2 regions of the Pseudomonas sp. CFBP 8770 genome follow, and region 1 is predicted to be linked to the other one. Evidence: predicted binding sites of a transcription regulator. Region 1 holds the regulator's gene; the other holds the start of a gene.
The links. Region 1 encodes FliA, which starts transcription of late flagellar genes. Its sites were predicted from a motif close to CTAAAGTTTNNNNNNNNNNNGCCGNTAA; they were not measured.

Region 1 (14,310 bases):
GTCGGAACGATGCTGTACGGCAGGGCCTGGCGGCGCGAACGGTTGATCATGGTCAAGGTGCTGACCATGCGCTCCAGGCCTTTGACTGCCAGGTGCTCGGTCTGTACCGGGATCACCAGTTGCTGGCTAGCCGCCAATGCATTGACCATGAGCACGCCCAGCAGGGGTGGGCTGTCGATGACGGCGTAGTCGAAATCCTGCCACAGTTGCGCCAGGGTCTTGGCAATCACCAGGCCCAGGCCGCTCTGTCCGGGTTGCTGGCGCTCCAGCGTCGCCAGCGCGGTGCTCGAGGGCAGCAGCGACACGTTGGCTTCGCCGGTTGGCAGCAGCAGTTGGTGGGCCAGGCCGGGTGGTACCGCGCCCTTGTGCAGGAACAGGTCGTAACAGCTGTGCGCCAGTTCATCGGGGTTGTGCCCGAAATAACTGGTCATCGAACCATGCGGATCGAGATCGACCATGACCACGCGCTTGCCTGCCTCGGCGAGCAAACCGGCCAAGGCGATCGAAGTCGTGGTCTTGCCTACCCCGCCTTTTTGATTGGCTACTGCCCAGACTCTCATGGTGGTGATTTCCCCTCGGTAAACGGCGCACTACCGAGATAGTGAAGCTTTCGGGTTAAGGGCCGGGCGGCGGACTTTTGACAGACCCAGGCGCGGACGGCACGGTTAAGGGCGTCTTTGCAGTTTGTGTGCCAGCCCGGCGCAGTGCTGCATCCGGCTGCGCGTTGGCGCTGCCAGAACTGGTGATGCTGCGACGCACGTCAAGGTTGCGCGAAATGACCAGCACTACCCGACGGTTGCGCCCTCGTCCATCGGCGCTGGCGTTGTCGGCCACCGGCTGGAACTCGCCATAGCCGACCGCCGCCATGCGCCGCGGGTCGATGCCCTCCATAGCCATCATGCGGACAATGCTCGCTGCCCGAGCGGTCGACAGCTCCCAGTTGGTCGGGAACTGCGCGGTGCTGATGGGCAGATTGTCGGTGAAGCCCTCGACATGAACCGGATTGTCGAAAGGTTTGAGAATACTGGCGACCTTGTCGACGATGGCGAACGCCATGTCGCTGGGCATGGCATCGCCACTGCCGAACAGCAGGCTGGACTTGAGTTCGATCTCGATCCACAGCTCATTGCCGCGTACGGTCAGTTGATCCGAAGCGATCAGGTCGCCGAACGCCTGACGGACATTGTCGGCAATGGTCTGCAGAGGGTCGACCGCCTCGCCGATGGCCGCCTCCGATTGCTCGCTGTCGGTGACCAGCGGTTGCACGGGACGGGTGGTCAAGGGTCGTTCCTCGCCGATCGGGATGGGCCTGACGCTGCGGTCCGGGTCACTGAACACCCCGACCAGCGCTTGCGACAGGACCTTGTACTTGCCTTCGTTGACCGACGAGATCGAATACATCACCACGAAGAAAGCGAACAGCAAGGTGATGAAATCGGCGTAGGACACCAGCCAGCGCTCATGGTTTTCCGGCTCTTCGAGGCGACGACGACGGGCCATGCCATGCTCTCCTAGTCGAGGTAGCCTTGCAGCTTCATTTCGATGGAACGTGGGTTCTCACCTTCGGCGATGGACAGCAACCCTTCGAGCAGCATTTCCCGATAGGCCGCCTGACGCTGGGCGAGGGCCTTGAGCTTGTGCGCCACGGGCAGCAGGAGCAGGTTGGCGCTGGCCACACCGTAGATGGTCGCCACGAACGCCACCGCGATGCCGTTGCCCAGCTGGCTGGGGTCGGCCAGGTTGCCCATGACATGGATCAACCCCATCACCGCACCGATGATGCCGATGGTGGGCGCATAGCCACCCATGCTTTCGAACACCTTGGCTGCCTGCAGGTCACGGGTTTCGCGGTTGTACAGATCCACCTCGAGAATACTGCGGATGGCCGCGGCTTCGGCGCCATCGACCAGCAGCTGCAGGCCCTTGCGCGCGTAGTCATCGGGCTCCGCTTCGGCGCTGGCTTCCAGCCCCAGCAAGCCTTCCTTGCGCGAAACCAGGCTCCAGTTCACCACACGGTCGATACCGCCGGCCATGTCGATCCTGGGCGGGAAAAGAATCCAGCGCACGTTGTGCAGCGCGCGCTTGAACGCACTCATGGGCGACTGGATCAGCGCCGCTGCCAGCGTGCCGCCGACCACGATCAGCGCAGCAGGACCATTGAGCAGAGCCGACAGGTGGCCACCCTCGAGGAAGTTGCCACCAATGATGGCAACGAACGCCAGAATGATCCCGATCAGGCTCAGTACATCCATCAGCCGCACGCCTCGACCAGGTGCCGGCCAATGTCATCGAGGCTGTAGATGGCGTCGGCCAAACCAGCCTTGACGATGGCCATGGGCATGCCGTAGATCACGCAGCTCGCTTCGTCCTGGGCCCAGATGTGACTGCCGCCCTGCTTGAGCAGACGCGCGCCCTCTCGACCGTCGGCGCCCATACCGGTGAGTACCACCGCCAGCACCTTGTCGCCGTAGGACTTGGCCGCCGAACCGAAGGTGATGTCCACGCAGGGCTTGTAGTTCAGCCGCTCGTCACCGGGCAGGATCTTCACTGCACCGCGCCCGTCGATCATCATCTGCTTGCCGCCGGGTGCCAGTAACGCCAGCCCGGGACGCAGCACGTCGCCATCCTCGGCTTCCTTGACGGTGATCCGGCAGAGCTTGTCAAGACGCTCGGCGAAGGCGCGAGTGAAGGCCGCAGGCATGTGCTGGACCAACACGATCGGCGTTGGAAAATGGGCCGGCAGCTGGGTCAATACACGCTGAAGCGCTACCGGCCCGCCGGTGGAGGTACCGATGGCCACCAGTTTGTACGGCTTGCGCCGTGGCGTCGCAGTGCTGGCGGTCGGCGCCGGAGCCCGCGCCGGCGTAACCGGTGCTGGCGTGCGCGCCGGCACGGCCCGCGACGACGCGGGGGCGGCTGGCGCCGGGGTGACAGTGGACGCGAGCGTCGGGGCTGGCGTGGCCATGTGCGCACCCAGCCGGCGGTTGCTGCGCGAGAGTGTATGGATCTTCTCGCAGAGCATCTGCTTGACCTTCTCGGGGTTGCGAGAAATGTCTTCGAAATTCTTCGGCAGGTAATCCACTGCCCCCGCGTCGAGCGCGTCGAGGGTAACCCGCGCGCCCTCGTGGGTCAGCGAGGAAAACATCAGGACCGGAGTGGGACAGCGCTGCATGATATGACGCACGGCAGTGATGCCGTCCATCATCGGCATCTCGTAGTCCATGGTGATCACGTCGGGCTTGAGCGCCAGGGCCTGATCGATCGCTTCGCGGCCATTGGTAGCGGTCCCGACCACCTGGATGGTGGGGTCCGACGAAAGAATTTCCGAGACGCGGCGGCGGAAAAAACCGGAATCATCCACCACCAGGACCTTGACTGCCATAAACACTCCACTACGATCAGATACGCCGTGTGGCGTAGCGCTTGAGCATGCTCGGTACATCGAGGATCAAGGCTATTCGGCCGTCACCGGTGATGGTCGCGCCGGACATGCCGGGCGTGCCCTGCAGCATCTTGCCCAGCGGCTTGATCACCACTTCTTCCTGCCCGACCAACTGGTCGACCACGAAACCGATGCGTTGGGTGCCGACCGACAGAATGACCACGTGGCCCTCGCCCTGCTCCTCGTGAGCGGCCGATTTGACCAGCCAACGCTTGAGGTAGAACAACGGTAGCGCCTTGTCACGCACGATGACCACTTCCTGGCCGTCGACGACGTTGGTGCGCGAGAGGTCCAGGTGGAAGATCTCGTTGACATTGACCAGCGGGAAGGCGAACGCCTGGTTGCCCAGCATCACCATCAGCGTCGGCATGATCGCCAGGGTCAGCGGCACCTTGATGACGATCTTCGAGCCCTGGTCCTTGGCCGAGTAGATATTGATCGAGCCGTTCAGCTGGCTGATCTTGGTCTTGACCACGTCCATGCCCACGCCACGGCCCGACACGTCGGAGATTTCCGTCTTGGTGGAAAAACCCGGTGCGAAAATCAGGTTGTAGCAGTCCGATTCGCTGAGGCGGTCGGCGGCGTCGCGGTCCATCAGGCCCTTTTCCACGGCCTTGGCGCGCAGCACCGCAGGGTCCATGCCCTTGCCGTCATCACTGATCGACAACAGGATATGGTCGCCTTCCTGTTCTGCCGACAACACCACGCGCCCACCGCGCGCCTTGCCGTTGCGTTCGCGCTCTTCCGGCGTCTCGATGCCGTGATCGACGGCGTTGCGCACCAAGTGCACCAACGGGTCGGCCAAGGCCTCGACCAGATTCTTGTCCAGGTCGGTTTCTTCACCGACCAGTTCCAGGTTGATTTCCTTCTTCAACTGCCGCGCTAGGTCGCGGACCAACCGCGGGAAGCGTCCGAAGACCTTCTTGATCGGCTGCATGCGCGTCTTCATGACGGCCGTCTGCAGGTCGGCCGTGACCACGTCCAGGTTCGATACGGCCTTGGACATGGCTTCGTCGGCGCTGTTGGCGCCCAGGCGCACCAGGCGGTTACGCACCAGCACCAGCTCGCCCACCATGTTCATGATTTCGTCGAGGCGCGCGGTGTCGACCCGTACGGTCGTCTCGGCTTCGCTGGCGACCGGCTTCTCGGCCACCGGCGCACGCGCGGGCGCTGCCTCGACCTTGCGTGGTGCTGCCACCGGCACAGACGCGGACGGCGTCGGCTGAGTCTCGGGCAGGCTGGCGACATCGCTGAACTTGCCCTTGCCATGCAGCTGATCGAGCAGTGACTCGAATTCGTCGTCGGTGATCTGGTCGCTCGTGGGGGCCTGCGCCTCGGCAGGCGGCGCTGCCTTGACCGCATCGGCGGTGAACGCGCCCTTGCCATGCAACTGGTCGAGCAGGGCCTCGAACTCGTCGTCGGTGATTTCGTCGCCAGGCGCTGTCGCGCCAGCCTGCGCCGCGGCAGTTGGCGACGTTGCAGCCGGTGCCAGCGCATCGACGGCGAACTGACCCTTGCCGTGCAGCTGGTCGAGCAGCGACTCGAATTCGTCGTCGGTGATCTCGTCACTGGCCGCGCCGTGCTGTGCCACAGCAGCAGGTGCAGCCGGCGCAGTGGCCTGCGCCTTGGCCGCGCTCAGGGAATCGAGCAATTGCTCGAATTCGCTGTCGGTGATGTCTTCGCCCGGCGTCGAAACCGGCGCAGCAGCTGGCGCTGCCACCGGCGGCGCGACAACTGCCGCAGCCGGTTCGGCCAGGCGCGCGAGGGCATCGAGCAACTGGGGGCTGGCCGGTGTGACCGGGGCGCGTTCACGCACCTCGGTGAACATGCCGTTGACCGCGTCCAGCGCTTCGAGCACGACGTCCATGAGTTCGGCGTCGACCCGGCGCTCACCTTTGCGCAAGATGTCGAAGACGTTTTCGGCGATATGGCAGCACTCCACCAGCTCGTTGAGCTGGAGGAAGCCGGCGCCGCCTTTTACAGTGTGAAAACCGCGAAAAATTGCATTGAGCAAGTCGGCATCATCGGGACGGCTTTCCAGCTCGACCAGTTGTTCGGACAGTTGCTCGAGAATTTCGCCGGCCTCTACCAGGAAATCCTGAAGGATTTCTTCGTCGGCGCCGAAGCTCATGTGGATGCTCCCTGGAGTACGTGATTAACGGTCAACACAGTCAGGCGCAGGCGATGGCCTAGAAGCCCAGACTGGACAGCAGATCGTCGACATCGTCCTGACCGGATACGACGTCTTCACGTTTATCGGCATGGATCTGCGGACCTTCACCCTTGGCAGGATGTTTTTCTTGATCTTTTTCGGCGCGAAGCTGTTCGTGGTCGTGCTGGATGCCGGCAAAGCGATCCACCTGGCTGGCCATCAGGACCAGTTTGAGCAAGTTGCTCTCCACTTCGGTGACCAGCGCGGTGACACGCTTGATGACCTGGCCGGTGAGGTCCTGATAATCCTGGGCGAGCACGATGTCGTTGAGGTGGCTGGCGACTTCGCGATTGCCCTGCTCGCTACGGGTCAGGAAGCCGTCGACCCGGCGTGCCAGTTCGCGGAATTCGTCGGCGGCCACTTCGCGGCGCATGAAGCGCTGCCAGTCGACGCTCAAGACACTGGCCTCGGCACTCAGCGTGTTGAGCACCGGTGTGCTCTGCTCGACCAGATCCATGGTGCGGTTGGCCGCGTTTTCGGTCAGGCGCACCACATACGACAGACGTTCGGTCGCATCGGTGATCTGCGAAACCTCTTCGGCCTGGGGAATGTTCGGATCGATCTGGAAACTGACGATTGCGCTGTGCAGCTCCCGCGTCAGCTTGCCCACTTCCTGGTACAGGCCGCGATCGCGGGTCTGGTTCAATTCGTGGATCAGTTGCACCGCTTCGCCGAAACGGCCTTTTTCAAGGCTGTCGACCAGCTCCACGGCGTGTTTCTTCAGGGTCGACTCGAAGTCCCCCAACGTGCTTTGTTTGTGGTCCATTGCGCCCCCATTGCAGACTTCAGCTATTGACGCGCTCGAAAATCTTCTCGATTTTTTCTTTCAGCACTTGCGCAGTGAAAGGCTTGACCACATACCCGTTGACCCCGGCCTGGGCGGCTTCGATGATCTGCTCGCGCTTGGCCTCGGCGGTCACCATGAGCACCGGCAGGTGCTTGAGGCGATCGTCGGCGCGCACCTGGCGCAGCAGGTCGATGCCGGACATGCCGGGCATGTTCCAGTCGGTGACGAGAAAGTCGAAATTGCCGCTGTGCAACATCGGCAAGGCGGTGTTGCCGTCGTCGGCCTCGGCGGTGTTGGTGAAGCCCAGGTCACGCAGCAGGTTCTTGATGATGCGCCGCATCGTCGAGAAATCGTCGACGATGAGGATTTTCATGTTCTTGTCCAATTAGACCTCCAGCAGTCTTGAACACGCCCAGCCCCTGGACGTGCGTAACAATCGAATCCGGTTATATCCGCGGCCGTCGCAGATCGGCATTTCCCCGCAATCGCGTGGGAGCGGTCATCGGCCGCGAATCAGGCGCCGCTGTATGTCTGACATACATCGGTGCTCCCTTCGCGGCCAATGACCGCTCCCACATGTCCTGCGAATCCCTTTGGGTCAGCGTGCCCGCCACTCTCCCAGGCGCCCGCGCAGTCGCGCCGCGCACTGGCTGTGCAACTGGCTTACCCGCGATTCGCTGACACCCAGTACCTCACCGATTTCCTTGAGGTTCAGTTCCTCGTCGTAATACAACGACAAGACCAGCTTCTCGCGTTCGGGCAGGTTGGCGATGGCCTCGGCCAGCGCGCCTTGAAAGCGTTCATCCTCGAGATCCCGCGAGGGCTCCAGCGAACCGCTGGCGCCGTCTTCGTGCAGGCCCTCGTGCTCACCGTCCTGCAGCAGATCGTCGAAACTGAACAGGCGGCTGCCCAGGGTATCGTTCAGGATCCCGTAGTAATCATCCAGACTCAGACTAAGTTCGGCCGCGATCTCGTGATCTTTAGCGTCGCGACCGGTTTTCGACTCGATTCGGCGAATGGCATCACTGACCATGCGGGTATTGCGGTGGACCGAACGCGGCGCCCAGTCACCCTTGCGCACTTCATCGAGCATCGCGCCGCGGATCCGAATGCCGGCATAGGTCTCGAAACTGGCCCCTTTGCTCGAGTCGTACTTGGTCGAGACCTCCAGCAGACCGATCATGCCGGCCTGGATCAGGTCTTCCACCTGCACGCTGGCTGGCAGCCGCGCCAGCAGGTGGTAGGCGATACGCTTGACCAGCGGCGCGTATTGCTCGATCAGCTGATGCTGCTGCGAGTCGCGCGACGCCTTGCTGTACATACGGTATCCGCTGGCGCTCATGATACGGGCCCTGCGCTGGTTTGCTGGACCAGGCGTTCGACGAAGAACTCCAGGTGGCCACGGGGATTGGCCGGCAACGGCCAGGTGTCTACTTTCTGCGCGATTGCCTTGAAGGCCAGCGAGCATTTGGAACGGGGAAACGCCTCGTACACGGCGCGCTGCTTCTGCACGGCCTTGCGCACCGACTCGTCGTACGGAACGGCGCCAACGTACTGCAGGGCCACGTCGAGGAAGCGGTCGGTCACCTTGGTCAGCTTGGCGAACAGATTGCGCCCTTCCTGGGGGCTTTGCGCCATGTTGGCCAAGACCCGGAAGCGGTTCATGCCGTGGTCGCGATTGAGCAGTTTGATCAGGGCGTAGGCATCGGTGATCGAGGTCGGCTCGTCGCACACCACCAGCAGGACTTCCTGGGCCGCGCGGACGAAGCTCACTACCGATTCGCCGATACCGGCGGCGGTGTCGATGATCAGCACGTCGAGGTTGTCGCCCACATCGCTGAAGGCCTGGATCAGGCCGGCGTGCTGGGCCGGGCTCAGCTGGACCATGCTCTGGGTGCCGGAGGCTGCGGGCACGACACGGATGCCCCCAGGGCCCTGCAACATCACGTCGCGCAGTTCGCAGCGACCTTCGATCACGTCGGCCAGGGTGCGCTTGGGGGTCAGGCCCAGCAACACGTCGACGTTGGCCAGGCCAAGGTCGGCGTCCAGCAACATGACCCGGCGGCCGAGCTCGGCCAACGCCAGGGACAAGTTCACTGACACATTAGTCTTGCCGACGCCACCTTTGCCGCCGGTCACCGCGATCACCTGTACGGGATGCATGCTGCCCATGTTCGTTCTTTACCTTGTCTAGACCGAGGCCACACGAGTGGCTGCCAGTTCGATTGCTCGAGTGTTTCCTGGCAACCCTACGATGCAGGAAGAGTGTGCTTGCATAACGTTCTTCACCTCAGCCAACTCGCTTGTCGGGGCTGTGGTAGAGACCCGCGAACATATCGGCCATGGCCTCTTCGCTGGGCTCTTCTTGCATTTGCACGCTCACTGCGCGGCTGACCAACTGGTGCCGGCGCGGCAAATGCAAGTCATCGGGAATGCGCGGCCCATCGGTAAGATAGGCAATCGGCAGTTCCTGACTGATGGCCAGGCTCAGCACTTCGCCGAGACAGGCCGTTTCATCCAGTTTGGTCAGGATGCACCCGGCCAGACCGCAACGCTTGTAGCTATGGTACGCGGCGCTGAGCACCTGCTTCTGGCTGGTGGTTGCCAGCACCAGGTAGTTGCGCGCATTGATGCCGCGTCCGGCCAGGCTCTCGAGCTGCATGCGCAGGGCCGGATCGCTGGCTTGCAGGCCCGCGGTGTCGATCAACACCACACGCTTGCGCAGCAAGGGTTCCAGCGCCTGTACCAATGACTGGCCCGGATCGACCTGAGTCACCGATACATTGAGAATGCGACCCAGGGTCTTGAGCTGCTCCTGGGCACCGATGCGAAAGCTGTCCATGCTCACCAGGGCCACGCTCTGGGAACCGTACTTGAGCACATAGCGGGCTGCCAGCTTGGCCAGGGTGGTGGTCTTGCCCATGCCGGCCGGGCCGACCATGGCAATCACACCACCTTCTTCAAGCGGTTCCACTTCAGGTGTACGGATCATACGCGCCAAGTGCGCCAGCAGCATCCGCCATGCCTGCCGAGGTTCGTTGATTTCGCTGGTCAGGCTGAGCAGCTCGCGAGCGATCGGGCCGGACAAGCCGATGCGCTGCAAACGACGCCACAGATTCGCCTGCGCCGGCTTGCTGCCTTGCAGCTGGGTCCAGGCCAGTGAGCCCAGCTGCACTTCCAGCAGTTGGCGCAAACCGTTGAGTTCGGAACGCATGGAATCGAAAAGACGTTGGTCGACGGCAGGCTGTGGCGCGGGGGCCGCCTGGACACGCGGTGGCTCTTCGCGACGCGGCTCGACCAGCGGCTCGGCGGCGGTCAACGGCAGGCCTGCGACCAGCTGGCGGTTGGTGGCCGCATCGCTCTCGCCACGGGTGCTCAGCTCGGCCTGGGCCGAAACGATCCGCGACTGGGTCTTGCGCAGCTCTTCTTCCAACTCGAGGTTGGGCACGCGCGGCGCCAGGGCCGACAGCTTGTAGTCCAGCGCTGCGGTCAGCTCGACGCCGCCGGCGATCCGACGGTTGCCGATGATGGCAGCGTCGGCGCCCAGCTCGTCGCGGACCAATTTCATGGCCTGACGCATGTCGGCGGCGAAAAATCGCTTCACTTGCATAACCCACTACCTCAGCCGTTGGGCCCTACTGTCGCAACGATGGTGACTTGCTTGTTATCAGGGATTTCCTGATAGGCCAGTACATGAAGGTTGGGGATCGCCAGGCGACCGAAGCGTGACAGCATCGCGCGGACCGGACCGGCCACCAGCAGTATTACCGGTTGGCCCTGCATCTCCTGCCGCTGCGCCGCATCGATCAAGGATCTCTGCAGTTTCTCCGCCATGCTCGGTTCCAGCAAAACGCCTTCTTCCTGACCCTGACCAGCCTTCTGAAGACTATTTAGCAATATCTGTTCCAACCTTGGTTCCAGCGTGATGACAGGCAGCTCCGACTCAATGCCTACAATGCTTTGCACGATGGCGCGGGACAAACCGACCCTGACGGCCTGGACCAGCGCGGCGGTATCTTGACTCCGATGCCCATTGTTGGCGATCGCTTCCGCAATGCTGCGGATGTCGCGAACCGGTACCTGCTCTGCCAGCAGCGCCTGCAGCACCTTGAGCAGCGAAGACAGCGAAAGGATGCCGGGAACCAGCTCTTCGGCGAGCTTGGGCGAGCCTTTTGCCAGAACTTGCAGCAGTTGTTGGACTTCTTCGTGGCCGATCAGCTCATGGGCATGCTTCTGCAGAATCTGGTTCAAGTGCGTGGCCACTACCGTACTGGCATCGACCACCGTGTAGCCCAGCGACTGCGCCTGGCTGCGCAGGTTGACGTCGATCCAGACCGCGTCCAGACCAAACGCCGGATCCTTGGCGGTGATGCCGTTCAACGAGCCGAAGACCTGACCGGGGTTGATGGCCAGCTCGCGATCCGGGTAGATCTCGGCTTCGGCGAGAATCACCCCCATGAGCGTCAAACGATAGGCGCTGGGTGCCAGGTCGAGATTGTCGCGAATATGAACAGTAGGCATGAGGAAGCCCAGGTCCTGGGACAGCTTCTTGCGTACGCCCTTGATCCGCGCCAGCAACTGGCCGCCCTGGTTGCGGTCCACCAGGGGGATCAGCCGATAGCCGACTTCCAGGCCAATCATGTCGATGGGCGTGACGTCGTCCCAGCCCAGCTCTTTGGTTTCCTGGGTCCGCGTCGGTGACGGCAGCAGCTCCTGTTGACGCTGCACTTCGGCCTGGGCCTGGACCTTGACGTCGTTCTGTTTTTTCCACAGCAGGTAGGCACCGCCACCGGCGATGGCGCCCAGGGTAATGAAGGCCATGTGCGGCATTCCGGGCACCATGCCCATGATCACCATCAGCGCGCCGGAGACGGCCAGCGCCTTGGGCGAGGCGAACATCTGCCGCTGGATCTGCTTGCCCATCTCCTCGGAGCCCGATGCACGGGTCACCATGATGGCCGCTGCAGTGGACAGCAGCAGCGATGGCAGCTGCGCGACCAGGCCGTCACCGATGGTCAGCAGGGCGTACACCTTGCCCGCCTCGGCGAATGGCATGTTGTGTTGCAGCATGCCCACCAGCATGCCGCCGATCAGGTTGATGAACAGGATCAGCAGACCGGCGATGGCGTCGCCACGGACGAATTTGCTGGCACCGTCCATCGAGCCGTAGAACTCGGCTTCGGCGGCCACTTCGGTACGACGCGCCTTGGCCTGGTTCTGATCGATGAGACCGGCGTTGAGGTCGGCGTCGATAGCCATCTGCTTGCCGGGCATGGCATCCAGGGTGAACCGCGCGCTCACCTCGGAGATGCGCCCGGCGCCCTTGGTGACGACCACGAAGTTGATGATCATGAGGATGGCGAACACCACGATACCGACGATGTAGTTGCCGCCGATCACCACCTCACCAAATGCCTGGACCACTTTACCCGCGGCGGCATGGCCTTCCTGACCGTGGAGCATGATCACCCGCGTCGACGCCACGTTGAGCGCAAGGCGCAGCAGCGTGGCCACCAGCAGGATGGTCGGGAACACGGCGAAGTCCAGCGGACGCAGGGCGTACACGCACACCAGCAGCACGACGATGGACAAGGCGATGTTGAAGGTGAAGAACACGTCCAGCAGCAGTGCCGGGATCGGCAGCATCATCATCGCCAGCATCACCAGCAACAGCAGCGGCACACCCAGATTGCCGCGGCCAAGGCCGACGATGTTGCTACGAGCGGTGTTGATTAATTGAGAGCGATCCACCGACATTCCCCACTTCCCCAAGCGAACTTTTGACGCGCCAGGCGTCTTGCCAAGGGGCAGTGCAAGAAGAGGTCCAACTTTTGCCAGAGGGACTAAAGATTATCGAGGGGCTGCCGAGCCGGAGTGAAATCGATCTAACGGTGGTGCGTTCTTCGCGGGCGCTGACCGCTCCTACGGAGATCGCGGCAGGTCCGATCTTTCTGTGGAAGCGGTCCGTGACCGCGAAAAGCGCCGACCGCTCCTACAGAGATCGCGGCAGGTCCGAACTTTCTGTGGGAGCGGTCCGTGGCCGCGAAGGGCGCGACTCGCCCTAACTGTCTCGCTGCAGATCCGGCGGGATCGGCAGGTCCTGCAACGGATCGGGACGCTTGCCCCGCCCGGCCTGGTACTGGCGGATCTGGTAGACATAGGCAAGCACCTGCGCCACTGCCAGGTACAGCCCCGCCGGAATCTGCTGTTCGATCTCGGTGGAATAGAAGATCGAGCGCGCCAGTGCCGGCGACTCCAGCACCTGAATACGATGCTCGTTGCCAATCTCGCGAATCTTCAAGGCAATGAAGTCCGAGCCCTTGGCCAGCAATACCGGCGCGTTGCCCTTCTCCGGATCGTATTTCAACGCCACTGCGTAGTGGGTCGGGTTGGTAATGATCACGTCCGCCTCGGGAATCGCCGTCATCATCCGTCGCTGCGACATTTCGCGCTGCAACTGGCGCACCCTCCCCTTTACCTCGGGCCGCCCTTCGGAGTCCTTGTGCTCGTCCTTGACCTCCTGCTTGGTCATCATCAGCTTCTGTTTGCTGCTGTACAGCTGGAACGGCACGTCCACGGCGGCAATCAACGCCAGTCCGCAGGACATCCACAAGGCGCTCCAGCCGACCAACTGCACGCTGTGGATGATCGCCATTTCCAACGGCTCGTTGGCAATGGCGAGCAGGTCGGTACGGTCTTTGGCCAGCACCATCATGGCAACGATCAGGGTGATGGCGAACTTGGCCAGTGCCTTCAGCAACTCGGTCAATGCATGCATGGAGAACATGCGCTTGAGGCCGGCGGCCGGGTTCATGCGGCTGAACTTGGGAGCCATGGAGCTGGCCGCGAACAACCAGCCGCCCAGCGCGACCGGGCCGATCAGCGCCGCCAACAGCAGAGTCACCAAAATCGGCTGGGTCGCCAGGATCGCCACCTTGCCCGACTGCAGCAGAAAGATGCCCATGTAGCGTTCATCGAGCAGCACCTCGCGGCTCAAGGTGAAGTTGCTGCGCATCAGTTCCAGCAGGCTTTGCGCCAGATGCCCGCCGAACGCCAGCAGCGCCCCGCACCCGGCAACCATCACTGCCAGCGTGTTGAGCTCTTTGGAACGGGCGATCTCGCCCTTTTCGCGCGAATCCTTCTTGCGCTTGTCCGTGGGGTCTTCTGTCTTGTCCGCACCGCTTTCGCTTTCGGCCATTGCCTACTCCGCTCGCGCCAATTCGCGCAGCCACTGCAAGGCGTTGGCTGCCAGCGGCTGATACTGGTTGAGAATGTCGCCCAGGCTGACCCACAGGATGAACATCCCCAGCACCAGGGTCAGCGGGAAGCCGATGGAAAAGATGTTCAACTGAGGCGCAGCGCGGGTCATCACGCCGAAGGCAATGTTGACCACCAGCAAGGCCGTGATGGCCGGCAGCACCAGCAGCACGCCCGCGCCCAGCACCCAGCCCATGCGCAGTACCACGTCCCAGTAGTGCGCGGTCAGCAGGCCGCCGCCGATGGGCAGCGTGGTGAAGCTCTCGGTCAGCACCTCGAACACCACCAGATGGCCGTTCATCGACAGGAACACCAGGGTCACCAGCATGCTGAAGAACTGGCCGATCACGGCCACGGACACACCGTTGGTGGGGTCGACCATGGACGCGAAGGCCATGCCCATCTGGATCGCGAGAATCTGTCCGGCAACGGTGAAGGCCTGGAACAGGAACTGCAACGAGAAACCGAACAACGCGCCGATGATGATCTGTTCGGCCACCAGCAGCAGCGCCTGGCCGCTGATGGCATCCACCGTGGGCGCTGGCGGCAATCCCGGCACGATGACCACAGTGATGGCCACGGCGACGTACAGGCGCACGCGCTGCGGCAGCA
Region 2 (15,301 bases), on a different contig from region 1:
ACCGGTGATCAAGCCGGCAGCGGCGACCTGTTCGGGGTACACCTCGTGGGCGGCCAGCAGGCCCACTTCGAGGAAGGCCGAGCCCGGATCGAGCAGCACGTCGATACGCTGCCGCGGCAGCAGCTTGCCGCGCGCGACATGCCGCGCCTGCGCCGCTTCACCGCCGCCCTGGTGAATCTGCGCCGCGCATTGCTGCAGCGTGTCGAGCTGCCGCTGCATCGCGTCACGATTGGCGGTGAACTCGGCGGAGCGGGTGTTGACCTGGGTGTGCAGAATGGCCATGGGCATTTCCTGTGCGAATACGGCACCAAAGGGACGTCTCAGCGGTCGCGGGCTCAGCGGGTCTGCTCGAACAGCTCGCGGCCGATCAGCATGCGACGTATCTCGCTGGTGCCTGCGCCGATCTCGTACAGCTTGGCGTCACGCCACAGCCGCCCGGCGGGAAATTCGTTGATGTAGCCATTGCCACCGAGGATCTGGATCGCTTCACCGGCCAGCCAGGTGGCTTTCTCGGCGGCATACAGAATGACCCCGGCGCAGTCCTTGCGTACCTGGCGCACGGGTGCCTGGCCCAGTGCATCGAGGTGCCGGCCCACGGCGTAGAGGTACGCGCGGCATGCCTGCTGGGTGGTGTACATGTCGGCCAGCTTGCCCTGGATGAGTTGGAACTCGCCGATGCTCTGGCCGAACTGCTGGCGGTCGTGGATGTACGGCAGCACCAGGTCCATGGCCGCCTGCATCAGCCCCAGCGGGCCGCCACTGAGCACGGCGCGCTCGTAGTCCAGGCCACTCATCAGCACGCCAACACCCTGCCCCGGCTGGCCCAGCACGTTCTCCACCGGCACTTCGACGTCCTGGAACACCAGCTCGCCAGTGTGCGAGCCGCGCATGCCGAGCTTGTCGAGTTTCTGCGCAACGCTGAAGCCGGGCGCGCCTTTTTCGAGGATGAACGCGGTGATGCCCTTGGCGCCGGCCGCCATGTCAGTCTTGGCGTAAACCACCAGCACGTCGCAATCCGGGCCGTTGGTGATCCACATCTTGGTGCCGTTGAGCACGTAGCGGTCGCCCTTGAGGTCGGCGCGCAGGCGCATGGAGACGACGTCCGAACCGGCGTTGGGCTCGCTCATGGCGAGTGCGCCAATGTGTTCGCCGCTGATCAGCTTTGGCAGGTAGCGGGCCTTTTGTTCGGCAGTGCCGTTGCGGTTGATCTGGTTGACGCAGAGGTTGGAATGGGCGGCGTAGGACAAACCGATGGCCCCCGAGCCGCGCGAGATCTCCTCCATGGCGACCATGTGCGCCAGGTAGCCCATGCCCGTCCCGCCCCACTCTTCGGCCACGGTCAGGCCGAGCAGGCCCATGTCGCCGAACTTGCGCCACAGGTCGGCAGGAAACTGGTCGCTGCGATCGGCCTCGGCGGCACGCGGTGTGATTTCACGCGCCACGAAAGCCGCGACCGAGTCGCGCAGCATGTCGATGTCTTCGCCAAGGAAGAAATCCAGTCCCGGTACTGAAATCATGTTCGCCACCCACTTGTTGTTTTTTTTGGGGAGAAAGCTGTTGACCACAATGATCTTGCAGGAAGTGTTACAGAGTGCACGGTGCGCCGCAGGCGCGCGCTCCGGTCAAGTCTGCAGCGCGGCGCGGCAGCGCTCTTCAGCGGTGTCGAGCTCGACCTGCATCTGTTCGATGTCCAGCATCTGCTGCTGCAGTTGCGCCCGGCGCTCGGTGATCTTCTCCAGAAAACGGTCGAGTTGCTTGCGGTTGCCCGACGGGTCGTACATGTCGATGAGCTCTTTGCATTCGGCCAGCGAGAAACCGATGCGCTTGCCTCGCAGGATCAGTTTCATCGCCACCAGATCGCGCGGCGCATAGATCCGTTCCTGGCCACGGCGCGTGGGCGTCACCATGCCCTGTTCCTCATAAAAGCGCAGGGTTCTGGGCGTTACGTCCAACAACTGGGCTATATCGGAAATGCTGTAGGTCGCGCTCACGTCAATCGACTTCCTGGTGCTTTACGTTAACGTAAACGTCAGCGAAAGACCTGTCAATACACGCAGCTGTGCTATCGAGGGGCGGGAAGTCTCGGGACGCGATCCTGGGAGCGCGCCATCGGCAGCGGTCAGGCGAAGGCCGGCACACCGCTGTGGAAGCGAAATTCAGGATCGGGACTTTCGATCAGTTCGGCTTCGGCCACGCGAACCTTGTCGACGGTGCGGGCGATATCGGCGGCATCGCCGTATTGATGGGCCAGTTTCAGGTAGCCCTGGTAATGCCGCGCTTCGCTCATGAGCAGGCCGTTGTAGAAGGTGCCCAGCTCTTCGTCCAGATGCGGCACCAGGGCAGCGAAACGCTCGCAGCTGCGTGCTTCGATGAAAGCACCAACTACCAGAGTGTCGACCAGCTTGACGGGCTCGTGGTTGCGCACCTGCTTGCGCAGCGACGAGGCATAACGGCTCGCCGACAGCGGCTGCAACTCGACTCCGCGGCGCTTCATCAGACGCAGGACCTGCTCGTGATGCACCAGCTCTTCGCGAGCCAGGCGCGACATCATGTTGATCAGGTCGGCATGGGTGCAGTACTTGGCGATCAGGCTCAGGGCCGTGGAGGCTGCCTTGAATTCGCAGTTCTTGTGGTCGATCAGCAGGGTCTGCTGGTCGGCCAGCGCGGCCTGGACCCAGGCATCGGGCGTGGGGCAGCCGAGAAAGGCATGAATTTCAGACAACATGGCCAGGCACCTGGAAAAAAGGGGGCGATTATACCCAGCTCGCCTGCAACTGGGTATGTGCGCCGAACGACAGGCGCTGCGAGGCGATCAGTCGCTTTTCTTGCGGATCCAGTAGCGGTACGTACCGCCCTCCTCGTCCTGCTGAACCAGCTCATGGCCCAGGAATACGCAGAACTTGGGGATGTCGCGACGGGTCGAGGGGTCGGTGGCAATGACTTTCAGCAGGCCGCCCGCAGGCAGGTCGCGCACATGCTGGTGCAGCATCATTACCGGTTCCGGACAGCTCAGGCCGGTGGCATCCAGGGTACGGTCGGCAGGCAAGGTTTGGGTCATGAAAAGCTCCAGGTCAAGCGGGCATTCAGGCGCACGTTCGAAACCAATAGTGTAGCGCTGGCGCGCGGTTCGGGCGCAGCGTGCGACGTCAGGCCGCAGCGCCCGGATCGGTCAGCGCCGGCCACCGTCGAGTCGACGCAGGTGGCAGGTGACTTCCTCGCGGTCATGGTAGAGCTGCTTGCAGCCAATCTGCACCTTGATGCCGCGCGTCTTGAAACCGTCCTCGATGCGTTCGAGCAAACGCCGCACTTCGGCATAGCGCTGCTTCATCGGCAGCTTCAGATTGACCACCGCTTCGCGGCAGAGGTTCTCGCCCAGCCAGGTTTCCAGCAAGGCGGCGTTGCGCGCCGGCTTCTCGACGATGTCGCAGACCATCCAGTCCACCGTCTGCTTGGGCCGATAGGTGAACCCGTCGGCCATCAGATGGGTGACCAGTCCGGTGTCCATCAGGCTCTGCGCCATCGGCCCGTTGTCGATGGCAGTGACCAACATGCCGCGGCGTACCAGTTGGTAGGTCCAGCCACCGGGTGCGGCGCCCAGGTCGACACCGGTCATGTCGCCGTGCAGGCGTTCGTCCCATTGCTCGCGGGGAATGAAGTGATGCCATGCCTCCTCGAGTTTCAGGGTCGAGCGGCTGGGCGCTTCGCGGGGGAACTTGAGCCGCGGGATGCCCATGGGCCACATGGCGAAATTACCCGCGTCGGCTACACCCAGGAAGACTTCGCGACCACTCTTGAACGTCAGCAACAGGCGCGGCAAGGCAGGATCGTCCACTAGCCTGCCAGCACCGAGCAAGGCCTTGCGCAGCGGCGCCTCGAACTTCTTGCAGAAATTCGACAGCTCCTTGCCATCGTTGGTGTCGAGCACTTCCAGCCACAGGCTGCCGCACACTGGATAGGTCGCCAGGTGGTCGAGCAGCACGCTGATGCGGTCGGTTTCGGGCAACTGCACAAAATCGCCCCTTGCCCACTGCCGCGGAAATATCAAGTCACTAAAGCGCAACTCACGCATCAGCCGCGCCGGACCGGCCGGTTCATGGCAGATGAATTCGGCGCAGGCGGTCAGCGGCTTCGCCTTCGCATACCCGGCAACCCCCAGCCGTGCGGCGTGTTCGGCGATCTCCGAGCAGACCTCGCCTTCGAAGCCGGGGCGGCAATGCATAAACAGCGTATTCATAAAGGGACTTTCACCGCCGGGGGGCTCAAATCGGCGCATGATAAAGGAAATCGGAACCCTGAGCATGCACTGGAAGTCCCTGACTGAAAGAACCTGTTTATCCAGCCCGTGCCGTGCGGGCCTGAAAAGGAGCTGATCCATGTCCTCCCTCGATAGCCTGAAAAGCCTGAAGACGCTCGACGTCGCGGGCACGTCCTATCACTACTTCAGCCTGCCCGATGCCGCCAACAGCCTGGGTGACCTGCAGAAACTGCCGATGTCGCTCAAGGTCCTGCTGGAAAACCTGCTGCGCTGGGAAGACGGGAAGACCGTGACCGGTGCCGATCTGCAGGCCCTGGCCGATTGGCTGCAGGAGCGCCGCTCCGATCGCGAGATTCAATACCGCCCTGCACGGGTGCTGATGCAGGATTTCACCGGGGTACCCGCGGTGGTCGACCTGGCCGCCATGCGCGCCGCCGTGGCCAAGGCTGGCGGTGACCCGCAGCGCATCAATCCGCTGTCGCCGGTCGACCTGGTGATCGACCATTCGGTGATGGTCGACCGCTATGCCACCGGGCAGGCGTTCGAGGAAAACGTCGACATCGAGATGGAGCGCAATGGCGAGCGCTATGCGTTCTTGCGCTGGGGTCAGAGCGCGTTCGACAACTTCAGCGTGGTCCCGCCGGGCACCGGCATCTGTCACCAGGTCAACCTCGAATACCTGGGCCGTACGGTCTGGACCAAGGAAGAGGACGGCCGCACCTACGCCTTTCCCGACACCCTGGTGGGCACCGACTCCCACACCACCATGATCAACGGCCTGGGGGTACTGGGCTGGGGCGTCGGTGGTATCGAAGCGGAAGCCGCCATGCTTGGCCAGCCGGTGTCGATGCTGATTCCCGAGGTGATCGGCTTCAAGCTCACCGGCAAGCTCAAGGAAGGCATCACGGCCACCGACCTGGTGCTGACCGTGACGCAGATGCTGCGCAAGAAAGGCGTCGTGGGCAAGTTCGTCGAATTCTACGGTGATGGCCTGGCCGATCTGCCCCTGGCCGATCGCGCGACCATTGCCAACATGGCGCCGGAGTACGGCGCCACCTGCGGTTTCTTCCCGGTGGACGACGTGACCTTGGGTTACCTGCGCCTGTCCGGACGGCCGGAGGCCACCGTGCAACTGGTGGAGGCCTATTGCAAGGCGCAGGGCATGTGGCGTTTGCCCGGTCAGGAGCCGGTTTTCAGCGATACCCTGGGGCTGGACATGGGCGAGGTCGAGGCCAGCCTGGCCGGACCTAAGCGCCCGCAGGATCGCGTGGCACTGCCCAAGGTCAGCGCGGCGTTCGACGATTTCATCGGCCTGCAGCTCAAGCCGACCAGCAAGGAAGAAGGCCGCCTGGAAAGCGAGGGCGGTGGCGGCGTGGCGGTGGGCAACGCCGACCAGACCGAGGGTACGCCGTATACCTGGCGCGGCCAGACGCACAATCTGCAGCATGGCGCCGTGGTCATTGCGGCCATTACCTCGTGCACCAACACCTCCAACCCCAGCGTCATGATGGCCGCCGGTCTGGTGGCGAAGAAGGCGGTCGAGAAAGGCCTGACCACCAAGCCATGGGTCAAGACTTCGCTGGCCCCTGGTTCCAAGGTGGTCACCGACTACTATCGGGCCGCAGGCCTGACGGAGTATCTGGACACGCTGGGCTTCGCCCTGGTCGGTTATGGCTGCACCACCTGCATCGGCAACTCGGGGCCGCTCGACGAGCCTATCGAGCAGGCCATCCAGAGCGCGGACCTGACCGTGGCTTCGGTGCTCTCGGGCAACCGCAACTTCGAGGGCCGGGTACACCCGCTGGTGAAGACCAATTGGTTGGCCTCACCGCCCCTGGTGGTTGCCTACGCCCTGGCCGGCAGCGTGCGTACCGACATCAGCAGTGAATCCCTGGGCACCGGCAGCGATGGCCGGCCGGTCTATCTGCGCGATATCTGGCCGACTCAGCAGGAGATCGCCGACGCGGTGGCCAAGGTCGACACGGCCATGTTCCACAAGGAGTACGCCGAGGTGTTCGCCGGCGATGCGCAATGGCAGGCAATCGAAGTGCCGCAGGCGCCTACCTATGTATGGCAGGCCGATTCGACCTACATCCAGCATCCACCGTTTTTCGAGGACATCGCTGGCCCTGCGCCAGTCATCGCCGACGTGCAGGGCGCAAGCATTCTGGCTTTGCTGGGGGATTCGGTTACCACCGACCACATCTCCCCTGCAGGCAACATCAAGGCTGACAGTCCGGCAGGGCGTTATCTGCGCGACAAGGGCGTGGAACCGCGTGATTTCAACTCCTACGGGTCGCGCCGGGGCAACCATGAAGTGATGATGCGCGGGACCTTCGCCAACATCCGTATCCGCAACGAAATGCTCGGGGGTGAAGAAGGAGGCAACACCCTGTTCATTCCTACGGGCGAGAAACTGCCGATCTACGATGCGGCCATGCGCTACCAGCAGGCCGGAACACCGCTGGTGGTGATCGCCGGCCAGGAGTACGGCACCGGTTCGAGCCGCGACTGGGCTGCCAAGGGTACCAATCTGCTGGGCGTCAAAGCGGTGGTGGCCGAGAGCTTCGAACGCATTCACCGCTCCAATCTGGTCGGCATGGGCGTACTGCCACTGCAGTTCACCAACGGGCAGAGCCGCAAGAGCCTTGCCCTGACCGGGCGGGAGACCCTGGACATCATCGGTTTGAGTGGTACCCGCTTGCAGCCGCACATGCGCCTGGACCTGCACATCCGCCGTGAGGACGGCCAGCAGGAAACGGTCGAGCTGCTGTGCCGGATCGACACCCTCAACGAAGTGGAGTATTTCCGCTCCGGCGGTATCCTGCACTATGTGCTGCGGCAGTTGATCGGCAACCCGGTGGTGTGATCGAGCCACGCCTCGTTTGTACGTGGTGAATCTGCGACGCCGCGTGTGACGCCGACGCGGCTTGCGCCGCTGCTACAGGGATATCATGTTTCTGTAGCAGCGGCGCAAGCCGCGTCCGGGTACTACTGCTTGATTGAAACATTCAGTTTCAAATAAACGCACCTAATACTCATTTGGTTCTTGTTCTCATTCTTGTTTATCCAGTGCAATAGCCGCCATCCAAATCCGTGGCCACCTGTTCGCTGGATCCGGAACCTGCCTGTCAGGCGACCGGCTTCGTGAATCGAGAATGTTTTCCCATGTCCAAGAAGTCCCGCTCGAAAATCTGGTTCCTGGTGCACAGCTGGTTGGCCCTGCCGATCTGGTTTTTCGTGCTGATCGTATGTGTGACCGGCACCCTGGCCGTGGTAAGCACCGAGATCATGTGGCTGATCAACCCGGAAATGCGCGCCAACAAACCGTCCGACGACGCCCAGCCGTTGAACTACGACCAGTTGATGACCGCCATCGAACGCGATCATCCCGAACTGCGGGTCAGCAACCTCATTCACCCCGATGGCGACTACTTTGCCGTCAATGCCAGTGTCACCTACCCGGACGGCCGCTCGCCCACGGTCTACGTGAACCCTTACACCGGCGTCCTGCAAGGGGTCAGCCCGGCGTTCGACTTCCCGGCCTTCACCCGCGCCCTGCACGGCTGGTGGCTGGTGCCGTTCACCAACGGCTTCTCGTGGGGCTGGTACCTGGTATCGTTCCTCGGCCTGCCGCTGCTGGTGTCCTTGATCACCGGCCTGGTGGTCTACAAAAAGTTCTGGAAAGGCTTTCTCAAGCCGACCCTGCGCCTGAACCAGGGCGCACGGGTGTTCTGGGGCGACTTCCACCGCCTCAGCGGTATCTGGTCGATCTGGTTCATCGCCGTGATCGCCATCACCGGCGTGTGGTTCCTGATTCGCGCTATCCTCTACGACAACCAGATCAGCATCTCCAGCTATTCGCCGGTCACCTCCGTCATCGCCCGGGCCGACGTACCGCTGGTGGCCGACGGCACGCCGGCGCCGATGATCCCGGTAGAACAGGCGATCGCCGTGGTCAAGCAACAGGTGCCGGGGCTCGATGCCAGCTACGTGTCGCTGCCGCTCAACGCCTACAGCCCGATGGAGGTAGGTGGCCGCAGCTGGTACCCGCTGATGTTCCAGACCGCCAGCATCAACCCCTACACCGGACAATTGATCAGCTCGCACCTGCTGGGCGACCGCAATGCACTGGAATTCGTCACCGAGTCCATGCGGCCGCTGCACACCGGTGACTTCGGCGGGCTGTGGATCAAGCTGATCTGGGCCTTCTTCGGCCTGCTGCTGAGCATGATGGTGCTCAGCGGCCTGATGATCTGGAGCAAGCGCACCGCCCTCGCCACTGCCCAGGCGTTCAAGCGCGGCGCCCGCCACGAAACTGCGCAGACGCCCGCCGGCAGCCTGCACCCGATTGCCCACAAGACCGCGGAGCGCAGCCTGTGAGCCGAGTCCTCAGTGCCCCCACGCCTTCGCCCCTGTCGCGTTTCTGGCGCAAGTGGCGGTTCCACATCAACGTGCTGCTGGTGTTCATCCCGCTCAGCTTCATGCCGCACTATTTCGCCGAGAACGCCATGGATCGCGGCGACAGCGGCCTGGGCGAGCGGACAGTGGGCGACATCGCTGTCGGGCCGTGGAGCCTGACCTTGGCCGAACGCCGCATCGAAGGCCCGACCGCCGAAAGCGGCCAGGACATCAAGTACTTCACCGCCGCCCTGTGCAAGACCTGTGTCGATCAGGTCAAGGCCACCTACCTGCGCATCGGCAAGCCACGCAGCCTGAGGGCTGCGGGTGTGATCTTCTTCGGCAGTGGCTACCGCATGTTCGCCGGGTTGCCGGTGCCGGGCAAAACCGAAGTCGATGCTCAGCTGTGGATCACCATGGAAGGCTGGGACGGCTCGATGCACCAGACCTCCATTCCATTGAGCCAGGCATCACCCGCGACGGTGGCCTGGCTGAACCGTCAAGGAACCCGACCATGACCCGCGTTTCATTCATCCGCTGGCCCGCCCTGGCACTCGGGCTGCTCGCTGCCGCCTGCAGCGGCCTGGCCCTGGCGCACAACCCGATGTGCGAATGCAAGCAGATCGACGACCAGCAGATCCGCTGCACCGGCGGATTTTCCGATGGCAGCGGCGCGCCGGGGGTGACCCTGGACGTAGTCGGCTATGACGAGAGCATCCTGGTACCCGGCAAGCTGGGCAGCGATTCGACCGTGACCTTCAAGCGTCCGGATGCCGAATTCTACGTGCTGTTCGATGCCGGCCCGGGCCATGTCGTCGAAATCGACCAAGCCGACATCGAGGCACCATGAGCACGCCCGTCACGCACATCGTGCGCCCTGCCGGGGCGGGCCATGAAACCCTGTACGTCGGCCTGCTCTGCCTGTTCATCCTGCTGGCGGCGGCCGGCGTCGTGTCCTGGCACGGGGTCAGCCACGAAGCCGTCGCGGTACCGTCCCACCAGCTCGACGCCAGGCGCGACCTGAGCGCCGCCGAACAGGGCATCTACGCCGACCTGCGAGTGACCCTCGACGAGGTCCGCCTGCTGGCCGAGGAACAGTCCGATCCGGTCACGCCCGAGCAACTGGCCCGCGAGGGCTTCCCACCCTTCGCCCAGGACGCCAGCTCGGTCAGCCGCGGCAGCCACGCCTGGCAGATGGTCCAGGGCGCCTACGTGGGCCTGAGCCAGGCGCCAGAGGTGGCGGGCTCGTTCCTGCTGCGCGTGAACGGCGCGGACGCCGATGTCTGGCTCAACCGCGCACCCTCCGCCAGTGCGCCGGCGCAGCTGGATGACACGTCGCTTGCCGACACCGGCTGGCAGCAGGTCATCGCCCAGTTCGACACCGGTGTCACCCGCCAGCATCGCCATTGAATACGCCCTCTTCACCAGGATTCTTCATGCCCAGATCTATCGCCCGCCGTCCGTTGCTGCGACTCCTGTCCGTTGCCGTGTTGGGCACCCTGTTCACCAGCACCGCCTGGGCCGCCGACGGCAAGCCGTTGCGTATCGGTATCACCCTGCACCCCTACTACAGCTATGTGGCGAACATCGTCGGCGACAAGGCCGAAGTGGTGCCGTTGATCCCGGCCGGGTTCAACCCCCATGCCTACGAGCCGCGCGCCGACGACATCAAACGCATCGGCAGCCTGGACGTGATCGTGCTCAACGGCGTTGGCCACGACGACTTTGCCGACCGCATGATCGAAGCCAGCGAGAAACCCGATATCCACGTGATCGAGGCCAATGCCGATGTGCCACTGCTGGCGGCCACCGGCACGATGGCGCGTGGCGCGGGCAAAGTGGTCAACCCGCACACGTTCCTGTCGATCAGCGCCTCGATCGCCCAGGTCAACAACATTGCCCGCGAGCTGGGCAAGCTCGACCCGGACAACGCCAAGTTCTACACCGCCAATGCCCGGGCCTACGGCAAGCGCCTGCGCACGCTGCGCGCCGACGCCCTGGCCAAGCTGACCCAGGCGCCCAACGCCGAGCTGCGGGTGGCCACGGTGCACGCAGCCTATGACTACCTGCTGCGCGAGTTCGGTCTGGAAGTGACCGCCGTGGTCGAGCCGGCGCACGGCATCAAGCCCAGCCCCAGCCAGCTGAAGAAGACCATCGACCAACTGCGTGAACTGGACGTCAAGGTGATCTTCTCGGAAATGGATTTCCCTTCGACCTATGTCGAAACCATCCAGCGCGAGTCGGGGGTGAAGATGTACCCCCTCTCGCACATCTCCTATGGGGAGTACAGCGCCGACAAGTACGAGAAGGAAATGGGCGGCAACCTCGACACCGTGGTCCGCGCCATCCAGGAGGCCGGCGCATGACGGCGGCCGAACCACTCGCCCTCGCCCGCAGCGGCCCCGCCATCGAGTTCGCCGAAGTGGGCCTGGTGCTGGGCCGCACGCTGATTCTCGACCAGGTCTCCTTTCGCGTGGCCAGCGGCAGCGTGCATGCGCTGGTCGGACCCAACGGCGGCGGCAAGAGTTCGTTGATCAAGACCCTGCTGGGGCAGATGCCTCACCGTGGCCAGCTGAGCCTGGAATGGCCGGGCAGTGCCGGAGTGATCGGCTACGTACCGCAGGCACTGGAATTCGACCGCGGCCTGCCGATGACAGTCGACGATTTCATGGCTGCCATGTGCCAGCGTCGGCCAGCCTTTCTCGGCTTGTCGAAACGCTATGCCGGGGCCATTGGCGATGCGCTGGAGCGCGTCGGCATGCAGGACAAGCGCAAGCGGCGCATGGGCGCGTTGTCGGGCGGCGAACGCCAGCGCGTGCTGCTGGCCCAGGGGTTGATCCCGGCGCCACAGCTGCTGATCCTCGACGAGCCCATGTCGGCGCTCGACGAAGCCGGCATCCAGGTGTTCGAGCGACTGTTGCTGGACTGGCAGCAGGCTGGCATCACGGTCATGTGGATCGAGCACGACCTGGAAGCGGTCAAGCGTCTGGCCGACCACGTCACCGGGCTCAATCGACGCGTGCTGTTCGACGCCAAGCCAGCCGATGCACTGACGCCAGACCGGCTGTTGACGCTGTTCTCCACCCATCCACGCGCCGGAGGCCTTGCCTGATGGACTACGAACAGTTCCGCCTGGCCATCCAGGGCCTTGCCTCGGACGGCTATCTGCCTGCTGCACTGGCCTATGGTTTCGTGGTCAACGCCTTGATCGCCGGCTTGCTGATCGGCCCGGTACTGGGAGGCCTGGGAACGCTGGTGGTGGTCAAGCGCTTTGCGTTCTTTTCCGAAGCGGTGGGGCATGCCGCGCTGACCGGCGTGGCCATCGGCATCCTGCTCGGCGAACCCTATACCGGGCCCTATGGCAGCTTGTTCGGCTACTGCCTGTTGTTCGGCATCGTGCTCAATTACCTGCGCAATCGCACCGGCCTGGCGCCGGACACGCTGATCGGCGTGTTTCTGTCGGTCTCGCTGGCCTTGGGTGCCAGCCTGCTGTTGACCCTGGCCGGCAAGATCAACGTGCACATCCTCGAGAACGTGCTGTTCGGCTCTGTGCTGACCGTGAACGGCAACGACCTGCTGGTACTGGCAGTGGTCGGTACCCTGGTCCTGAGCCTGAGCCTGCCGCTGTACAACCGCATCATGCTGGCCAGTTTCAATCCGCAGCTGGCCGCCGTGCGCGGGGTGGCGGTGAAAGCCCTGGATTACCTGTTCGTGATTCTGGTGACGCTGATCACCGTGGCAGCGGTCAAGGTCATCGGCGCGATCCTGGTCGGAGCGCTGCTGGTGATTCCGGCAGCGGCGGCACGGCTGCTGAGCCAGTCGCTCAAGGGCTTCTTCTGGATCTCGGTGATCATTGCCACGGTGAGCACCCTGTGCGGGATCCTGCTGCCGATCCTCTTCGACCTGCCGGTGCCTTCCGGGGCCGCCATCATCCTGGTCGCAGGCATCGCCTTCGCTCTCGCCGCCATCGCCCGCGGCACCTTGCCCAGCCTCAAAGGGAACATCGGATAAATGCCTACTCTGCGCAAACTGACAGCGGCCCTGGCCCTGTGTGCGGCGCTCGCCCCTGCGATCCAGGCGGCGGAGCCGGTGAAAGTCCTCGCCAGCCTGCCGATCACCTACGGCCTGGGCCAACTGCTGCTCAAGGACAGCGGCGTGCAACTGCAACGCGCGGCCGCTGCCAACCTGCCCGGCTCCCGGCAGAACGCCTATTTCACCGGCCGCGGCGCAGAAGCGTTGGCCGGACTGGCCGGCTCTGCCGACGCGGTGATCGGGCTGCGTTCGCTATGGCCGGACGATTCCCTGTACCCGCTGGCGCGCCGCAGCAACATTCGCATCGTCGAGATCGACGCGGCGCGCCCGGTCGACGGTGTGCTGCCCGGTATCGCGGTACAGCCAGGCGTGGGCGGACTGAACAGCCAGCCGTGGCTGTCGAGCAACAACATGGGGCGCATGGCCGATGTCATGGCTGCCGACCTGGTACGCCTGGCCCCGACCGCCAAACCACGGATCGACGCCAACCTGGCCGCGCTCAAGCAGCAACTGCTCAAGCTCAGCGCCGACAGCGAGGCACGCCTGGCAAAGGCGGACAACGTCAGCGTGGTCAGCCTCAGTGATCGCTTCGCCTACCTTGCAGCCGGTCTCAATCTGGACACGGTGGCCACCCAGGTGCTCAACGACGAACAGTGGGACACCGCACAGCTGGAAAGCCTGAGCATGACGCTCAAGGACAACGACGTAGCCCTGGTCATCGACCATCGCCAACCGCCCGAAGCGGTCAAGGCGGTGATCACGGCCGCAGGCAGCAAGCTGCTGGTGCTGGCCGAGGAAAGCGACGACCCGATCGCCGACCTGCAGGCTCACATGAGCGCCGTCATCCAGGCCCTTTGACCCTTCACTATCGTGAGCAGGCTGCGGTTCCCGGGCCTGCTCGGCGACCACTTTCAAGCCGCTCCCCTTCCCTTCGCCGATATCCGATTCAATCTTTTCCCGACCTGGCCGAGAACCTGTCAAAGCCCCACGGAATGAATGGACACTCATGCGTAACAATCAGCCTATCACTCAGCGCGAACGGACTTTTCCTGCCCAGCAGCGCCTGATTTCCACGACCGACACCCAAGGAATGATCACCTACTGCAATGATGCTTTCGTGGAGATCAGCGGGTTTACCCGCGAGCAGCTGATTCGCGCGCCACACAACACCGTGCGCCACCCGGAAGTACCTTCGGCGGTGTTCGAGCACATGTGGGCGACGCTGCGTCAGGGCCTGCCGTGGATGGGCATCATCAAGAACCGTTGCGAGAACGGCGACTACTACTGGGTCAACGCCTACGTCACCCCGGTACTTGAAAACAAGCAGGTGGTGGGTTACGAATCGGTAAGGATCAAGCCGACGGCCGAGCAGATCCGCCGTGCCCAATCGCTCTACGAACGCTTGAACAACGGCAGATCCGCAGTACCCGGCCGCGATCGCTGGATGCCGGTGCTGCAGAACTGGGTGCCGTTCATTCTGGTCAGCCAGGTTGGTTTCATGATCGGCACCTGGCTGGATACCTCGTGGGGGTTCGCCCTGGCCGCCGGGCTGTCGCTGCCACTGGGCCTGATGGGCCTGAGCTGGCAGCAGCGCGGTATCAAGCGCCTGCTCAAACTGGCGGACCAGACCACCTCGGATCCGCTCATCGCGCAGATGTACACCGACAGCCGGGGCGCCCAGGCGCGCCTGGAAATGGCCATTCTGAGCCAGGAAGCGCGCTTGAAGACCTGCCTGACCCGCTTGCAGGACACCGCCGAGCACCTGACCGGCCAAGCCCGACAATCCGACGCCCTCGCGCACCAGAGCTCCCAGGGCCTCGACCGTCAGCGCCTGGAAACCGAACAGGTGGCCGCTGCGGTGAACCAGATGGCGGCCACTACCCAGGAAGTGGCCAGCCATGTGCAGCGCACTGCCGACGCCACCCAGGAGGCCAACCGCCTGACCAGCCGCGGTCGCGACATCGCCGGCGAAACCCGCGAAGCGATCCAGCGCTTGTCGGTGGTCGTCGGGGAAACCGGGCAGACCGTCACCCAACTGGCCAAGGACAGCGACGAAATCGGCGGCGTGGTGGATGTGATCAAAGGCATCGCCGACCAGACCAACCTGCTGGCGCTCAACGCGGCCATCGAAGCGGCACGTGCCGGTGAAATGGGCCGCGGCTTCGCCGTGGTCGCCGATGAAGTGCGCCAACTGGCACAACGCACCAGCGAGTCGACCGGGCAGATCCACGGGCTCATCGCCAAGCTGCAGCAGACCGCCAACAATGCCGTGCAGACCATGGATGCCGGCCACCGTCAGGCCGAGGAAGGCGTGGCCCGTGTGCTGGAAGCCGACAAAGCGTTGATCGGCATCAGCGAGGCGGTTGCCAACATCACTGACATGACCACCCAGATCGCCGCAGCCACCGAAGAGCAAAGTGCAGTGGCCGAGGAGATCAGCCGCAACATCACCACCATCTCGCACCTGGCCGATGAAACCAGCGAACAGGCGCAGAACTCGGCACTGCTCAGTGAAGAGTTGACCAAGACCGCCAACAGCCAGTACTCGCTGGTGGAGCGCTTCAACCGCTGAGCGACCCTCGCCCTGGCAGCCAAGCCTGCGTGGCTGGCTGC

Region 2: a site for FliA is predicted at 13,634-13,661, ahead of IFT98_RS02165 (methyl-accepting chemotaxis protein). Genes of this name have one in related genera too.

Annotation. Positions count from the first base shown of each region.
Region 1 covers NZ_JACYUL010000002.1:481,972-496,281, reverse strand. The annotation lists gene IFT98_RS07065 (ParA family protein) at 1-560, opposite strand, end outside; gene motD (flagellar motor protein MotD) at 616-1,500, opposite strand; gene IFT98_RS07055 (flagellar motor protein) at 1,512-2,252, opposite strand; gene IFT98_RS07050 (protein-glutamate methylesterase/protein-glutamine glutaminase) at 2,252-3,382, opposite strand; gene IFT98_RS07045 (chemotaxis protein CheA) at 3,399-5,573, opposite strand; gene IFT98_RS07040 (protein phosphatase CheZ) at 5,632-6,420, opposite strand; gene IFT98_RS07035 (chemotaxis response regulator CheY) at 6,440-6,814, opposite strand; gene fliA (RNA polymerase sigma factor FliA) at 7,040-7,786, opposite strand; gene fleN (flagellar synthesis regulator FleN) at 7,780-8,613, opposite strand; gene flhF (flagellar biosynthesis protein FlhF) at 8,732-10,051, opposite strand; gene flhA (flagellar biosynthesis protein FlhA) at 10,063-12,192, opposite strand; gene flhB (flagellar biosynthesis protein FlhB) at 12,503-13,639, opposite strand; gene fliR (flagellar biosynthetic protein FliR) at 13,643-14,310, opposite strand, start outside.
Region 2 covers NZ_JACYUL010000001.1:489,213-504,513, reverse strand. The annotation lists gene IFT98_RS02240 (carboxyl transferase domain-containing protein) at 1-282, opposite strand, end outside; gene IFT98_RS02235 (isovaleryl-CoA dehydrogenase) at 336-1,514, opposite strand; gene IFT98_RS02230 (MerR family transcriptional regulator) at 1,623-1,991, opposite strand; gene miaE (tRNA isopentenyl-2-thiomethyl-A-37 hydroxylase MiaE) at 2,120-2,725, opposite strand; gene tusA (sulfurtransferase TusA) at 2,813-3,058, opposite strand; gene rlmM (23S rRNA (cytidine(2498)-2'-O)-methyltransferase RlmM) at 3,170-4,234, opposite strand; gene acnA (aconitate hydratase AcnA) at 4,374-7,124, shown strand; gene IFT98_RS02205 (PepSY-associated TM helix domain-containing protein) at 7,424-8,638, shown strand; gene IFT98_RS02200 (thiamine pyrophosphate-binding protein) at 8,635-9,174, shown strand; gene IFT98_RS02195 (hypothetical protein) at 9,171-9,506, shown strand; gene IFT98_RS02190 (DUF6162 family protein) at 9,503-10,066, shown strand; gene IFT98_RS02185 (metal ABC transporter substrate-binding protein) at 10,093-11,022, shown strand; gene IFT98_RS02180 (metal ABC transporter ATP-binding protein) at 11,019-11,768, shown strand; gene IFT98_RS02175 (metal ABC transporter permease) at 11,768-12,667, shown strand; gene IFT98_RS02170 (metal ABC transporter substrate-binding protein) at 12,668-13,546, shown strand; gene IFT98_RS02165 (methyl-accepting chemotaxis protein) at 13,695-15,260, shown strand.